Regions from separate parts of the Pseudoalteromonas sp. XMcav11-Q genome, predicted to be linked through region 4. Evidence: predicted binding sites of a transcription regulator. Region 4 holds the regulator's gene; each other region holds the start of a gene.

Region 1 (4,206 bases), on a different contig from region 4:
AGGTTTCAGTACGAGATGCCGAAGCGTGCAGTGAATCTACTGATGCATGCAATGTATCTGCAATTTGATCCGTAACAGGATGGCTAGAGTCTTGGCCATTTGGCTGTGGTTTAGCTGTATTGCTTGTCTGTGTTTGGTTTGCTTGATTACTCATAAACTACTCCTTATTCGTTTAGTTCACTATATAGGTTGCAAACCCTTTGCCAACTTGAAAGCTGTTTAAATTCATAAGGTTAATGTTTTCCGGTATCGTTTGTCGGTAGATGCGAAATGAAGGGTGTAAATGTTACATAGCAGAACCTACAGGGTGTAGAGTTTGAAAAATTGACAGATTTCATTTCTTGCACTGAATGGCAACTATTACATCTAGAGGTTGTTTACCTTTAAATTCTGTTTCCTGAAAATAAGAAATAGCGAGAAAGTACTTACATTATTCAATATGGAGGCCGTACACTGAAAACAAAAAAAGCGCTACCAAGTGGTAGCGCCAAAACCAGACTCTTGTGGAAGAGCCAGGACTGAGTCAAAGGGGAAATAATTGGGAGGCTATAGAGCCAAAATTACTGCTTAAAACTGATATTCGATAGAGACGGCAGCTACGTCCATATCAGGGTCGATATTGTCTTCAAGTTCATAGCGAGTGTATTCTAACCGCATGTTAACGTTTTCATTGAGGTGAAACTCAACACCGGCACCATAGAGCCAGTCGCCACCCTCAAGGCTAGATGAAACTCGACCTACAGCTGGAATATCCGCGTAGATATCAGCATCCCACTCAAGCCAACCACCTTTAGCATACACTGAGAAATGTTCGTTTAGTGGAGCTGAAATACGTGTAGATAAAGAAATACCGTCTATTTCAGCAGAGTTGTCAATGTCACTTGCTTCGTCGAAGTTCTCATAGGCAAGTTCAAAACTCCAATATGGATTAATTTTTGTACCCACATACGCTTTTAGCATAGAAGAGTCGTCGTCGAATGAAGTGTCATTCTCACGATCTTCCCATTGGAAAGAGTATTGGCCATAACCGATACCTGTGTAAATTTTATAATCATCTAGTCCAAAATCAGACTCCGCGTGAGCGGCTGTGGATGCAAGACCTAGAGAGGCAAGTAGCGCAGCAGCAATTGTTAATTGTTTCATCTTTACTCCTTAAATCAATATAAGTATGGGAGGGGGAAAGCCCCCCTCAAATCAAAATTGGCTTATGATTTTGTGGTAACGCGAAGGTTATCTTTTACATCTCTAACGTCATTGGCGTTTTTCGCGATTTGCACAGCAAGTTTGCGCTCTGCTTCGCTACCTACATGACCGTTTAATGTTACGACTAAACCTTCCACATCAACATCGATGTCAGTACCATCTACATCTGTGTCGAACAGATAGCGAGACTTAATTACTGTTGCGATTTTTGCGTCAGTAAAACCGCTATCGCTTTCGTAATTGCGCTCTTTTTTGCGCTCATCTGACATATCTACGATAGTCAGGTCGTTTTTCACTTCTTTTACGCCATCGATACCTAGTACCAGTTCTTCAGCCAGCTTTTTATCTACTGAGTGTTCAACTTTACCGGTTAGCACTACAACGCCGTTCTTTACATCAGTGTTAATGTCAAAGTTGTTCAGTTCACCGTTGAAAAGCAGTGTTGCTTCTGCTTTACCGTCTATCCAAGCGTCACTCGCTTCTTTTTCCCAAGAGTTATCAGCAGCAAATGCTGAAGCAGTAGTAAGTGAAGATACTAGTACAGTTGCAATTAATGTCTTTTTCATAATTAAACTCCTTTAATTTCGTAGTCGAATTATCTGTTGCAGCTGTTGTGCCAACCTTTAACTTGTTGATAATTATGTGATTTATTTTTATAGAGTAAGTTTTAAGGAAGAATTTACCGAGAAGATGTGTAAATTAGTTTGTAATAATTACCTTTTCCATGAACGGCTAATTAATATAACTAGGAATGATTACTGCATTCTAGATTTGTCGAGTACTTAAATAGGAATATTTGATTATGAATTTAGAAAAATTCTGGACGTTAATTAATGATAAGTTAATCTCTTGGCTTGAATCCGGTGTGCAGTTACTACCGAATATGATCCTAGCCTTAATGATACTCATATTCTTCACTGTTTTGGCTAAAATATCTTCAATTTGGTTTTCAAAGGCAATTAAAAAAGCAATAAAGACAGAACAAGTGGCTTCACTTATTAGTTCCATATTTAAAGTCTCTATTATTGCCATTGGGATTTTCTTCGCTTTAGATATAGTAAAACTATCAGGTGCTGTAATGTCATTGTTGGCTGGGGCGGGGATCATTGGCCTTGCTATTGGCTTTGCATTCCAAGACATGACCGAGAACCTCATCGCTGGATTTGTGATGGGGGTCAGAAAACCTTTTATGGTCGGTGACATTATAAGAACCAAGGATTGCTTTGGCACGGTAAGCAAAATCAATTTGAGAAACACCTTAGTAGAAAACTTTTATGGCCAGCTGTCTTATATCCCCAACAAAATTCTCTTTAAGAATGAGTTACAAAACTACACTAAGCTTGGCAAGCGAAGAATAGAAGTACCAGTTGGTATCTCGTATGCGGACGACCCAGAGCAAGCCCGAGAGGTGATTGTTGAGGCAATTAACAAGCTTGATTTCGTAGTAAGCCAAAAAGAAACAGATGTCTATGCAGAGTCTTTTGGTGACAGCTCTATTAATCTATTAGTGTGGTTTTGGATAGATTACCCAGCAGATCCGGGCTTTATGGTGGTCAGGCACAAAGCAATTTGCACCATTAACCGTGTATTAGCTGATAACGATATCTTAATTCCTTTCCCAATTAGGACTATGGATTTCAATGCTAAAGGGAGCACAACCTTAAGTACGCAATTATCACAGGAATAATTTACATCTAGTTTGTAATATTTTCACCGGTCTGAAGGTGCTTAGATTAAAAATCCTTATATAATAAAGGTTTATGATTTGGCATTTAATCTGCATTAGTGAAAGGGACAGAAAATAATATTTGCAAAATGCACTTATTAAATATCGCAACGAAAGGAGTTATTTATGGCAGATTCAAATTACGACATGGGGCCGGTAAAAGAGCTCATCAAAGTATTAAATGGTGGTGTTGATTTTTACACTGAAGCTAAAAAGAAGCTAGATAATATCGAATTAAACCGCGTATTTGACCAAATGATTGTAGATAAAGCGCAAGCAATCTCGGATCTACAACCATTTGTTCTTATTGACGAAGGTGAAATTGAGACAGATTCAGCGCTTAGCATCGACATTCGTGAATCGTACACCAAGTTGGTTGGTATGGTGAGCACCGACAAAGAGCACACCTATATTTCTCAGCTAGAAGAAGTGGAAGACAAAGTGTTAAGCAAGCTTGATAAAGCATTAAGCAAAGATCTTCCACCTAAATGCAAGAGTGTATTACTGCAAATTCAAACCAGAATGCAAGCTTGTCACGATCAAATGAAGCAGTTGCAAGAGCTAACTGCCTAAGGAGAATGTTATGTTGAGTTGGGCTGTAATGTTTTTATTCCTAGCACTTGTCGCAGCCGTGCTAGGTTTCACTGGAATCGCTGGCGCTGCGGCAGGTATGGCGAAAATTCTATTCTTTGTGTTTATCGCCTTTATGATTATTTCGTTTATTTTTGGCAAAGCACGAGCTCCCAGGTAAAAGGGAATTAACGTACAAAAACGGTTTTAGGAGATAGATTATGAAATCAGCAATTACATTAGCAAAAGCATTTGGTTTTGTTTCAATTTTAGCACTTTTTGGTTGTAGCGAAGGTCCGGCGGAAGATGCTGGTGAGCGTTTCGATGAAACAGTTCAGGAAGTAGAAAATAGCGTGGAAGACGCGTGTGAAGATGTAAAAGAGAACATGAACGCTGAAAACGAAGAGTGTTAAGCGAAAGTGATTTCGACGTGGAATAAAAGAGGAGAAGCCGATAAAAGCTTCTCCTCTTTTTTTGTAATAGGTTTAAAAATCAAACCTATACAGTTAAGAGACACAGTTACGAAGTATGATGCATATCAATAATGCGCTGCTTAATTTGCAATTATTATTGTAATCTATGAACTTTGAGTAATACTTTATTTCTATGTTTACTCAATAAAAATCAGACTATGCTAAATAGGGTTTCAGTTAAAAGCAGATTGTTGTCGCTTTCGGGCATACCTGCTGTGTTTTTTATTCTCGCTA
Region 2 (4,206 bases), on a different contig from region 4:
ATATTTTGATTGTGCAACCGTATGTTTTATAGTCTCTGGGGCTTTTCTAAATTGAGCTGGGAAGTCAGCCTTAACCGCGATCTCCTCTACCCTTTGAACAATTTTCTCTCCTGCAGAATTCCCTCCTCGATTAAGGTCCACTATGACCAAATCTTGCGTATCCGCGGGCATGTTAGTACCGCCCCAAGCAATATGAGCATTATGTCCAAATACAATTACAGGCAATCCTGGAATGGTCATACCTGATGCGTTTACTTCGCCGCCTAACAAAGACGCTCGATACCATAATGAAGGCATTTGGAAAGAGAGATGAGGATCATTCGCCAACATCGCATCGCCCGAAGCACTTAACTCCCCAGAAATTGCCCAAGCGTTACTCCCGGCAAATTTGCCTCCAATCCCATGCTCTAGCAATAAAGCTTCTTCGATACTCGCTAACTGGCTTAACGTCTCATCCAATTTAGCGACACGTGATATATCCTCTGATAAAGATTGCTGATCATTAAGCTCTGGATAGATTGAGTGTAAATAGTCCACTGGTAATTTAGCGGCAGCTTGTACTCTGGCGCGTTCATAATTAGCAGCAAAACTCAGAGAGTAAGAAAGTAGCTTACCTACCATTAATGAATCTTCAGGAGACCAATTTGAAGCAACGACACCAAAAACCCTAAACTCAATTGGTAGGTTTTCAGAATCTCTGATATACGCATTCACTCCTTCAGAGAAGGCAACTAAGATGCCTTTTTCCCGCTTCCCTAAACTTTTTAGCGCCTCTTTTGCAGCATCAGCAAGCCCCAAAGTACGCATATATTTATCACGCTCAATTGTTGATGCTCCAAAGACCTCACTCAAAGTACCTTTAATTAATCGGCGCTGTAACTCCATTTGCCAAAGCCGATCTTGAGCTTGAACATATCCCATAGCGAAAAAAGCATCATGATCACTTTTCGCGCTTATATTTGGAACTCCGTACTTATCTCTAGAGATACTCACTTTGTTACTCAAAGCGCTATCGCTTAATGTTATATTATCCAGAGGTAAAGTTTCTCTCTCGTCTAAGTAAAAATAAGAGATGATTATAATGAGGGGAATAAATACTAAAATAACAAATCTTAATGCTAATGACTCTCGAGAAAACACCTTACTTCTTCCTTGCATATCAACAGTAACAAACGAAAATTTAGCCTATTAGAGTGCATCAAGTAGCCCCTTTAACATTAGACTCAACTTATTAATATCAGGTACATAGTACCCAAAAAATGAAACCGATCAACACAAAAAACAAAACAAAAATTAACTCGATTAACACAATTAACACACAGGACACAATTGAGAAATACAAAATTGCATAATGTACATACAACTTCCTCACATGCAGTATCATTCACCTAAATACAGACAAATAAATGGTGAACAAAAAGTCGCCTATAAAATGCGGGCTCTTTGGTGTTAGCGTATATAAACAAAAGATGTAAAAATTAATCTAAGAAGCAGTTAATGAGCAAAGAAAAGTTTCGATTAAATACCTAAAGAAAGGTGCTTTATATGCAATATTTAGAATGTATTTTTTCTATAAATTTAGAAATTAATTTCAATTTTCTGCTCAATACCAGACCACCATTAGTGCAGACAACTGAATATACTCGAGCAATTTTTAGCTATTCGATATCTTGATACCTTGAGCATTTAATCAATATCAACTACAACAGAAATGGAAAGTGTCGTTGTCAGGAAAAATATTACGCACCACCATGGAACACTTACGCACCAATTTAGTGCAAAACATCCGTTCACAGATCAGTGAATTTAAATAAATCACTAAAAATCAAACAGTTAAACAATTGGCACGATTAACGCTTATCAAGGTGCAATTGCAGTACATTGCAGCAAAAAATAACCCAACGAGTCGGAGGACACATGTCACAATCGGTTTTAGATTTTATTAAAGAGCACGACGTAAAATTTGTTGACTTACGTTTCACAGATACAAAAGGTAAAGAACAACACGTATCGATCCCGCATCATCAAGCCGATGAAGACTTCTTTGAAGACGGCAAAATGTTTGATGGCTCATCTATCGCTGGTTGGAAAGGCATCAACGAATCTGACATGGTACTTATGCCTGACGCAGAAAGTGCTAAGCTAGACCCGTTCGCAGAAGAAACAACCCTTATCGTCCGTTGTGACGTGGTTGAACCAAACACACACCAAGGTTACGAGCGTGACCCACGTTCAGTAGCTAAACGCGCTGAAGAGTTCATGCGTTCAACGGGTATTGCAGACACCGTATTATTCGGTCCTGAGCCAGAGTTCTTCTTGTTTGACGATGTTAAATTTAAAACTGACATGTCTGGCTCAATGTACAAAATTGATGCTGAAGAAGCGGCTTGGAACTCAGACAAAGACTACGAAGGTGGTAACACAGGTCACCGTCCTGGCGTAAAAGGTGGTTACTTCCCAGTAGCACCGGTAGATTCGTCTAATGATTGGCGTGCAGCTACTTGTTTAGTACTTGAAGAGATGGGCCACGTTGTTGAAGCGCACCACCACGAAGTAGCAACTGCTGGTCAAAATGAGATTGCGACTCGCTTTAATACTATGGTAACTAAAGCAGACGAAATCCAAGAGATGAAGTACGTTATCCACAACATGGCTCACCTATACGGTAAGACAGCAACCTTTATGCCTAAGCCAATCGTTGGTGATAACGGTTCAGGCATGCATTGCCACCAATCACTTGCTAAAGACGGCAAGAACATCTTCGCAGGCGACAAGTACGGCGGTCTATCTGAAGAAGCGCTTTACTACATTGGTGGTATCATTAAGCATGCTAAAGCAATCAATGCATTCACTAACCCAGCAACAAACTCTTATAAGCGTCTAGTACCAGGGTTTGAAGCGCCAGTTATGCTTGCATACTCAGCACGTAACCGCTCAGCATCAATCCGTATCCCGGTGATCCCATCAGAAAAGGGTCGTCGTATCGAAGTACGCTTCCCAGATCCTGCGGCTAACCCATACCTAGCTTTCGCAGCGCAGTTGATGGCTGGTCTTGACGGTATCCGCAACAAGATCCACCCTGGCGATGCAATGGACAAAGATTTGTACGACCTACCAGCGGAAGAAGCAGCAGAAATCCCAACAGTTGCAGCATCACTTGACGAAGCGCTTGCTTCTCTAGATGCTGACCGTGAGTTCTTAACTCAAGGTGGCGTATTCACTGACGACCTAATCGATGCGTACATCACACTTAAGTCGAAAGAAGTTGAAAAATTAAACATGACAACTCACCCAGTTGAGTTCGAAATGTACTACAGCGTTTAATCGCTAACAGACTACTACGCTCAGTACCGCGGTATTGAGCTTGTAGAGCCAAAACTCATTATGCGTTTCTGGCACTCTTAATCATATGTGTTCTCAAGCCCGTAATTACGGGCTTTTTTAATTTAATTCAAAAGGTTAAATTAAATATCTCGAATAAATTTATTATCGGAGTTACTCATTTGTAACTCGCAATTCCAACAACACTATACTAAAGTATGAACAGTAGTTTACTGTGGAGAGTTGTGGTGCGTCAGTGGTTTCTTATAATGTCGGTTAGCATGACGCTAACCCTAACAAGCATTGATGCTGCAGCAGAGTCCAATCCAAAAATCTATCGCTGGAAAGACAAAAACGGCCATTGGGTCTATTCGGATGTACCGCAACCAGGTTCAAAAGAAGTCAAACTCAACGCCAGCGCTTTAACCATGCCAAGTGTTGATACTAAAATTCTCGAACAAACGGATACAACACCAACGATTCAATATACAGCTAAAATCACTTCTCCTGAGCATGAGCAAACAATCCGTGATAATAGTGGCAGTGTATACGTAACTGGCACCATAGAGCCAAGATTTACCCAAGGACTAAGCGTGCAACTCTTTCTCAACGGAACAGCCACAGGGCCAAAACAAAGTAATACTCAGTTTTCTTTGCGTGGTATCAATCGTGGCGAGCACTCTTTGGTTATGAAAGTGTTTAATCAAAAAGGTATGTTAGTCGCCCAAAGCGATGCTCATAAGTTCTTTTTGCACCGCAATACCGTGAATAATTAGAGCGATATTGCTTACCTACACTGACTTTTAACCAGTAGTTGCAAACACACCATACTCATCCCTCCTGCTATTGAGGAGGCCAAACTCGACATTTCATTGTGTTCAATCC
Region 3 (4,206 bases), on a different contig from region 4:
ATTGGTAAGAAAGCATTACTCGAATCAACGACGTTAGAACATGGTGACGATGCACTTACAAAAGGTTCTGTGATTGTACAGGAACCAGTTCAGAATCTATCAGTGGGTATCTATGATGAATCTGGAGCGCTTGTAAAGACGCTTGAATTTGGCGAACAAAGTGTGGGCGCTGTGCGATTCGATTGGGATGGTAAAAATAAAGACGGTGAGATGATGCCTCCAGGTGAATACACCATAAAAGCGGAGGGTATGATTGAAGGTGAATATCAAACTTTACCGTCGGCCACATTTAGAAATATAGACAGTGTTAATGTTAATGGTGCTAACGGCATCGTCATTAATACCAAAGAAGGCGCGGTGCGCTTAACTGATATTGCTGAAATAGCATAGTAGTTTTAAAGAATTAACCTTAAGAACTTAGAGGTGAGAGTATGAGTTTCAATATAGCACTGACAGGTATTGCCGCCGCGCAAAAAGACTTGGACGTAACAGCAAATAACATTGCTAACGTGAACACGACGGGTTTTAAAGAGTCTCGCGCAGAATTTGCTGATGTTTACGCGTCTTCGGTTTTTAGCTCTGGCAAAACGAAAAATGGCGATGGTGTACAAACTACCATGGTTGCACAGCAGTTTCACCAAGGATCATTAAAGTTTACGCAAAACTCGCTAGACTTGGCGATTGAGGGCGAAGGCTATTTTGCCATGTCAAACTCGCTCCAGTCACAAGATTTCACCTATTCTCGAGCGGGTGCATTTAAGCTCAACAAAGACAACTTCATCGTGAATGCTAAGGGTGATTACTTGCAAGGCTTTCCAGTCGATCCATCTACAGGTGATACCACGTCTTTGAGTTTAAGCACAACATCACCCGTTCAAATTCCAGATGCATCAGGTTCTCCTCGTGCAACATCGCAAATCTATACCTCGTTTAACCTAGATGCGACTGCGCAACCACCTACAATTGCTTTTGATCCTGAGCAACGTGCCTCATATAATTCAAGAACAGCAATAACGGTATATGACTCGTTGGGTGAATCACATACATTGCAGTTATTCTTCAGAAAAACAGCGGATAATGAGTGGTCTACTTACGCAACAATGGACGATAAACCTTTTAACCATAATGCGCAGCAAATTGATCCAGCAGCAACACCACCTGTTCCTTATACGCCAGTTAGTGTGTTCCGTTTCGATGCTAGCGGTATTCCATCACAGACGGCTGCCGATCCTTCAGCTACGCCGCTTGTTTTTAACAACAATACTGGCTCGACATTTAACCCCTTAAGTCTTGCTGGACCTCAAGATGCAGTTGACCCAACTATCGGTATGTCAAACTTGCTTGATAACGGTGCAACTTTTCCGAATGATATTGTTGTTAACTGGCGTGATGAAGCAAATACTGCTCAAAAGCTACCAACGCAATATTCATCGGGTCGATTTGAAGTAAAAGCATTGGAGCAAGACGGTGCGACCGTTGGCCGTTTAGCAGGTATTGATATTGGTACTGATGGTAAAGTTGTGGCTTCATATACTAACGGCGACTCAACGTTCTTAGGGCAAGTCGCGCTAGTACGCTTCCCGAATTCTCAAGGCCTTCAGGCGATTGGTAATACTGAGTGGAAGAAGAGCCTATCTTCTGGTGAACCACTTGCAGGCGAGCCAAACACAGGTACTCTCGGTGGTATTAGTTCATCTGCGTTAGAGCAATCGAACGTCAACCTCACAAACGAGTTAGTTGACCTTATCAGCGCCCAACGTAACTTCCAAGCGAACTCTCGAGCGCTTGAGGTTAACTCAACATTACAACAAAATATATTACAGATCCGATAATATATTATGCCCTCCAAAGGCTGCTACAAAGGCAGCCTTTTTTATGTCCGTCAAAAACATCTCGTCACTTTGGCACTGTGCTTGCATTAACTAGACTAAGTTTGAATTTTATAGGTCATCGTCATGGATAAAATGGTGTATATCGCAATGTCAGGCGCTAAGCAAAGCTTACGTGGTGTGGCACTTAAGGCGAATAACCTTGCTAATGCCAATACGACTGGCTTCAAAGCAGATTTTGCTCAAGCGCGCTCAATGCAGGCGTTTGGTGAAGGGCTACCTACACGGGTTTTTGCTATGCAAGAACGCCCAGGGACCAATATGACCGGTGGCGCAATCGTTGAAACTGGCCGTGAGCTAGATATTGCAGTAGATGATAAATCATGGATCAGTGTTGTTGATGCCTCGGGTGAAGAAGCTTACACCAAAGTCGGCACGCTCAATATTCGTAATGACGGTGCGTTGGTCACAGCTCATGGGCGTCAACTTATTGGCGAAGGTGGACCTATTGTCTTACCTATCCCCGTTGATAAAGTGGTGTTTAGTGACGATGGCTCTATTCAAGTGCGTCCACAAGGCGCTCCTGCTAACTTTCTTGAAGTGGTTGATCGGCTGAAAATTATTGAAGCAGATAATAATAAGCTGCAAAAAGGCAATGACGGCCTTTATAGACCAAAAGAAGATAAGCTAGAAGATGGGATCTGTGGCTTTTGTGAAATATCACCAACCGCAAAAGTGATGAGTGGCTTCTTAGAGATGTCCAACGTCAATCCCGTTCATGAGATGGTGGATATGATCAACCATCAAAGACAATTTGAAATGCAAATTAAGCTGATGAAAACAGCTGAAGAAATAGATGAGCGACACACTTCGCTCCTACGCATAGTTTAAGAGTGAGGTAGAGATCATGAATCCGGCATTGTGGATAAGTAAAACAGGCTTAGATGCTCAGCAAACTGATATTTCAGTTATTTCGAACAACTTGGCGAACGCCAGTACCGTCGGCTACAAAAAGAGTCGGGCGATATTCGAAGACTTATTATATCAAAACATCAATCAGCCAGGTGGCCGCAGCTCTCAAGATACAGAATTACCGTCTGGTTTGATGCTTGGTGCAGGTGCCAAAGTAGTCGCCAACCAAAAGAACTTTTCTCAAGGTAATATGTTAAGTACCGAAAACTCTTTGGATTGGATGATCCAAGGCCCGGGCTTCTTTGAGATTCAGATGCCAGATGGCACAACTGCGTATTCAAGAAACGGTCAGTTCACGACGGATGAAGAAGGTCGAATTGTTACCTCAGGTGCGGGTTTTCCTGTGTTACCTGAGATGAACGTACCCGACGATGCGCAGTCAATTACTATTTCTCAAGATGGTGAAGTATCGGTGCGCGTTGCAGGACAAGCTGAAAACGTTGTTATCGGACAGTTGACGATCAGTGACTTTATTAATCCATCAGGTCTTGAACCGATTGGACAAAACTTGTACACAGAAACTGCGGTAAGTGGTGCACCAGTACAAGGTAATCCAAGCGTTGAAGGGCTAGGTAAGATTGTGCAAGGCGCACTTGAAACGTCAAACGTTAATGTGACCGAAGAGCTTGTAAATCTAATTGAGACACAACGCGTGTATGAGATGAACTCAAAAGTGATTTCAACGGTAGATCAGATGCTGAGCTACATTAATCAACAGCTGTAATTGGGTAGGGGGTATTATGCGTGCATTATATTTAGCCATCGTAACGGTCGCTGCATTATCTGGATGTAGTACAACACAAAATAAAAATGTGGTGCGTGACGATCCGTATTATGCGCCTATCTATCCCGAGGATAATCAAGCCCAAATGGTGGCAACAGGGTCATTATTTAATACGCAGTTTTCCAATGATCTTTATGCTGACAAAAAAGCGTTAAGAGTCGGCGATATTATTACCATCGTACTCAGAGAAACGACTCAGGCGACCAAAGCTGCAAATTCTGAGCTGGATAAATCCAGTGATTCGAGCTTAGACCCTGTGATTGGTCTTGGTGGCAATGCCATTAATATCGGAAAAGAAGCAATACAGTTTGGTGCTAAATCCAGTTCTTCTTTCTCTGGTGATTCGAAGTCTAATCAGTCAAATAGCTTATTCGGGAATATATCGGTCAATGTAACCCGAGTATTGCCTAACGGTAATTTAGTGATCCGCGGTGAAAAGTGGTTAACCCTCAATACTGGTGAGGAATTTATTCGCTTAGAAGGGTTGGTAAGACCTCAGGATGTGACCGCAGATAACACTGTTGAGTCTAATCGAGTGGCAAATGCCAGAATTCAATATTCAGGTAAAGGTGACCAACAAGAAGTGCAAAGTGCAGGTTGGTTAACGAGTTTCTTTATGAG
Region 4 (4,206 bases):
AATCAATCAAACTGGGCAAAAAATCAATGCTCAAGTCATCACCTATGACATTGAAAAGCAATTGATCAGCGCTGAGCGCTCAGACCAAGAAGACTCTCGAGTAAGAACCATCCTTGTTCCTGTTGATGACAAAAAAGACGCTAAAGAGAAAAAAGCGCAGGAAGAAGGTAACAATTAATGAGCGAGCTCAAAGCAACTGGTCTAGCAAAGAGTTATAAAGGTCGTCAGGTCGTCAAAAATGTTGGTTTAAGTGTTCAGGCTGGCAGTATTGTAGGCTTATTAGGACCAAATGGTGCAGGTAAAACCACTACGTTCTACATGATTGTAGGGTTAGTACCAAGCGACAAAGGCTATATTCAGATTGATGACGAAGATATCACTTTGTTACCGATGCACAGCCGCGCACGACTTGGTATTGGCTATCTACCGCAAGAGTCTTCAATCTTTAGAAAACTCACGGTCTATCAAAATTTGATGGCGATTTTAGAAACTCGAAAAGACTTATCTAAAGTTGAAAGAGAAGCTGAACTAAACGAGTTACTGGATGAGTTTAATATTCAACACATTCGCGACTCACAGGGCATGGCATTGTCGGGAGGCGAAAGAAGACGAGTCGAAATTGCTCGCGCTTTAGCCGCAAACCCTAAGTTTATCCTGTTAGATGAACCTTTTGCTGGTGTTGATCCTATTTCGGTGTTAGATATAAAGACAATCATAGAGCACCTAAAAAACCGTGGTATCGGTGTGCTTATCACCGATCATAACGTTAGAGAAACACTGGACGTATGTGAAAAAGCCTACATCGTTTCACATGGTGAGTTAATCGCTGCAGGCACGCCAGAACATGTTTTGGCAGATCAAACCGTAAGAGATGTCTACCTAGGCGAACAATTCAAGCTATAGTTAAGACGTAGTATTAATAACTGTTAAAAAGGATTGTTAGAGATACATGAGGCAATCATTACAGCTGCGCATGGGGCAGCAACTTACAATGACTCCGCAACTGCAACAAGCCATTCGCTTGCTGCAGCTTAGTACATTGGATCTGCAACAAGAAATACAAGAAGCATTAGACAGCAATCCATTGTTGGAAGTGGAAGAAGGTGATAATACTGACGGCGAAAACGCTGACCAACACAGCCAAGAAAAGAGCCGTGCTGACGACAATCAAGATTCAGCCGATGAAACGCAGGTTAGTGACTATGAGATAGACTCAGATACCGCCATGAGCAAAGACACTGTGAGCGATGACCTTGCCATGGATGTCACTTGGGACGAGTATATGAGTGCAGCGCCTGCTGCAAGCTCAGGTCCACTTCCCGATGACGATAATGTTTATCAAGGGGAAACCTCTGAATCTCTCCACGATTATCTCATGTGGCAACTCGAACTGACACCATTTAGTCCAACAGATAGAGCTATTGCGATTGCGATTATTGAAGCTGTCGACCTGTCAGGCATTCTAACACTGTCTTGCGAAGACATTTTAGAAAGCATTAATGACGAGAATAGCGAAGAGCCTATTGAGCTAGATGAAGTCGAAGCCGTACTCAAACGCATTCAGCTTTTTGACCCTGTCGGTATCGCAGCGCGTAGTTTACAAGAATGCTTATGCATTCAGCTAAACCAATTCGCCCCAGATACCCCATGGATTGCCGAAACAAAAATGATCCTGACAGAGCATATCGACTTGCTTGCCAGCCGTGACTATCGAACTTTGGCTAAGAAAACGCGCCTTAAAGAAGCCGATCTCAAAGAGGTCATGACGTTAATACATAGCCTTAACCCAAAGCCTGCGGCAAGCATTATTCATGAAGAGCCTGAATATGTGATCCCTGACGTATCGGTGAAAAAAGTAAAAGGTCGTTGGGTCGTAGAGCTAAATCCTGATGCTATGCCTAAAATAAGAGTAAATGACCATTACGCTGCGATGTCTAGAACGGCGAAATCCAGTACGGATAGTCAGTTTATTCGCTCACATTTACAAGAAGCAAAGTGGTTTATTAAAAGCTTAGAAAGCCGAAATGATACTTTATTAAAAGTTACCAATTGCATTGTGCAACAACAACAGGCATTCTTTGAACATGGCCCCGAAGCAATGCGCCCTATGGTGCTAAATGATGTTGCTGAAATGGTTGAGATGCATGAGTCCACAATTTCCCGTGTGACAACACAAAAATACATGCATACACCTCGGGGAATATTTGAGCTGAAGTATTTCTTCTCTAGCCATGTAAGTACGGAAAATGGAGGTGAGTGCTCTTCTACAGCAATTAGAGCACTTATCAAAAAGCTGATAGCTGCAGAGAATACCGCGAAGCCATTGAGTGACAGCAAAATTGCAGATATCTTAGCTGAGCAAGGAATTAAGGTAGCGAGACGTACGATTGCAAAATATCGTGAATCCCTAGCCATTCCACCGTCAAATCAGCGTAAAAGCTTGATATAAGACGTAAAACCCAAGAAGGAAAAATGCTTATGCAACTAAATCTAACTGGTCGCCATGTAGAAATTACTGACTCATTAAGAGACTATGTCACCAACAAGTTTGCGAAGCTAGAAAGGCACTTTGATCATATCAATAATGTGCATGTGATCCTTGATGTCGAGAAACTAGTACAAAAAGCAGAAGCAACATTACACGTAAACGGCGGCGAGCTATTTGCATCAACAGAGCATCAAGATATGTATGCCGCAATTGATGGCCTTATCGACAAGCTAGATCGTCAAGTTATTAAACACAAAGAGAAGCTCACTCGACACTAAGATGAAATTAAGTGAATTAGTGAACAAGGACTGCAGTAAAGCTGCGGTCCTTTTTAATAGCAAAAAACGTATTTTAGAATACATCAGCGAACTGGCTCATAGCCAAATTCCAAATACCAGTCAGCATGCTATCTTGGACGCCTTAATGGCGCGAGAGAAATTGGGCAGCACAGGGATCGGTAAAGGCATTGCCATTCCCCATGGTCGACTTGAAGGTTTGGATAAAATCCTTGCAATGGTGCTTGTCAGCGAGCAAGGGATCCAGTTTGAAGCCATAGATAAGCAGCCTGTCGATATTTTTGTCGCGTTCATCGTACCTGAAGGTGATAATCAACAACACCTGAAGACCTTAGCGGCGATTGCTGATACACTCAAAGACAAGTCTTTTTGCAAAATGCTTAGGCAAGCAAAAAGTGATGATGAGTTATATGCAGTGATCCAAGGTGAACTTGATGAGTGATGACGAAAAAGGACTCGAGCTTATCATTATCAGTGGCCGCTCAGGCTCTGGTAAATCTGTAGCGCTTCGAGTATTGGAAGACTTAGGCTACTATTGTGTGGATAACATTCCGGTCAATTTGCTGCCGTCTTTAGTCCGCAGTGTTTCGGACAATTATAATAAAATTGCAGTCAGTATTGATGTTAGAAACTTACCTAAAGAACAGGACGAGTTTAATGACATTCTTGAATACTTACCAGGCTTTGCCAAACCTACCCTGTTTTATTTAGACAGTGACGATCAAACCCTGATAAAGCGCTTCTCAGAAACACGCCGTTTGCACCCTCTTTCACTGCATAATCTTCCATTAGATGTTGCGATAAAGAAAGAACGGGAATTGTTAGACGTGCTGATCACTCGCGCCGATTTTCTCATTGATACTACAGGCCTGAGCGTTCATCAACTTGCAGAAGATATCCGCGAAAAAATCTTAGGTAAAAAAGACAAACAACTCATTATTACCTTTGAATCTTTCGGCTTTAAACACGGCATCCCAAAACAAGCGGATTACGTTTTTGATGCGCGCTTTTTACCCAACCCACATTGGGAGCCTGAGCTTAAGCCGCTAACTGGCTTAGATCAGCCAGTCAAAGACTATTTGTCGAGTCACAGCATCGTGCAAAAGTTTACTTGGCAGATCCAAACCTTCGTACAAACTTGGTTACCACACTTAGAGCGTAACAATCGCAGTTATCTAACGATCGCAATAGGATGTACAGGTGGGCAACATCGCTCGGTATACTTAGCGCAAACCATTGGTGAACGTTTTGCTAAAACCCATCCCAACGTCAAAATTCGTCACCGAGAGCAAGAGGGTTAAATGTTAGAAGATACGTTTTTAATCCAAAACAAACTCGGCCTGCACGCTCGAGCAGCGACGGTTCTTGCGCAATTAGCAACCCAATTTGATGCCGAAGTGACCTTATATCAAGGAGACAAAA

The links. The regulator sigma-54, encoded in region 4, starts transcription at its own class of promoters, with help from an activator protein. The targets are predictions, from matches to a motif close to GTTGGCACGNNNNTNGNNT.
Region 1: the regulator sigma-54 is predicted to act here: its motif matches at 1,806-1,824, upstream of ABMY45_RS02830 (BON domain-containing protein).
Region 2: the regulator sigma-54 is predicted to act here: its motif matches at 1,841-1,859, upstream of glnA (glutamate--ammonia ligase).
Region 3: the regulator sigma-54 is predicted to act here: its motif matches at 1,901-1,919, upstream of ABMY45_RS10470 (flagellar basal body rod protein FlgF).

What each region holds. Positions count from the first base shown of each region.
Region 1 is NZ_JBECOX010000001.1:584,606-588,811, reverse strand. Features, by position in the region: gene ABMY45_RS02840 (hypothetical protein) at 1-154, opposite strand, end outside; gene ABMY45_RS02835 (outer membrane beta-barrel protein) at 568-1,143, opposite strand; gene ABMY45_RS02830 (BON domain-containing protein) at 1,206-1,769, opposite strand; gene ABMY45_RS02825 (mechanosensitive ion channel family protein) at 2,006-2,890, shown strand; gene ABMY45_RS02820 (PA2169 family four-helix-bundle protein) at 3,056-3,502, shown strand; gene ABMY45_RS02815 (DUF1328 domain-containing protein) at 3,513-3,680, shown strand; gene ABMY45_RS02810 (hypothetical protein) at 3,721-3,912, shown strand; gene ABMY45_RS02805 (methyl-accepting chemotaxis protein) at 4,131-4,206, shown strand, end outside.
Region 2 is NZ_JBECOX010000022.1:26,053-30,258, forward strand. Features, by position in the region: gene ABMY45_RS22200 (penicillin acylase family protein) at 1-993, opposite strand, end outside; gene glnA (glutamate--ammonia ligase) at 1,918-3,324, shown strand; gene ABMY45_RS22210 (DUF4124 domain-containing protein) at 3,591-4,097, shown strand.
Region 3 is NZ_JBECOX010000005.1:231,354-235,559, reverse strand. Features, by position in the region: gene ABMY45_RS10480 (flagellar hook assembly protein FlgD) at 1-390, shown strand, start outside; gene flgE (flagellar hook protein FlgE) at 432-1,832, shown strand; gene ABMY45_RS10470 (flagellar basal body rod protein FlgF) at 1,956-2,720, shown strand; gene flgG (flagellar basal-body rod protein FlgG) at 2,737-3,525, shown strand; gene flgH (flagellar basal body L-ring protein FlgH) at 3,542-4,206, shown strand, end outside.
Region 4 is NZ_JBECOX010000003.1:395,030-399,235, forward strand. Features, by position in the region: gene lptA (lipopolysaccharide transport periplasmic protein LptA) at 1-178, shown strand, start outside; gene lptB (LPS export ABC transporter ATP-binding protein) at 178-903, shown strand; gene ABMY45_RS07425 (RNA polymerase factor sigma-54) at 950-2,449, shown strand; gene hpf (ribosome hibernation promoting factor) at 2,479-2,766, shown strand; gene ptsN (PTS IIA-like nitrogen regulatory protein PtsN) at 2,768-3,226, shown strand; gene rapZ (RNase adapter RapZ) at 3,219-4,085, shown strand; gene ABMY45_RS07445 (HPr family phosphocarrier protein) at 4,086-4,206, shown strand, end outside.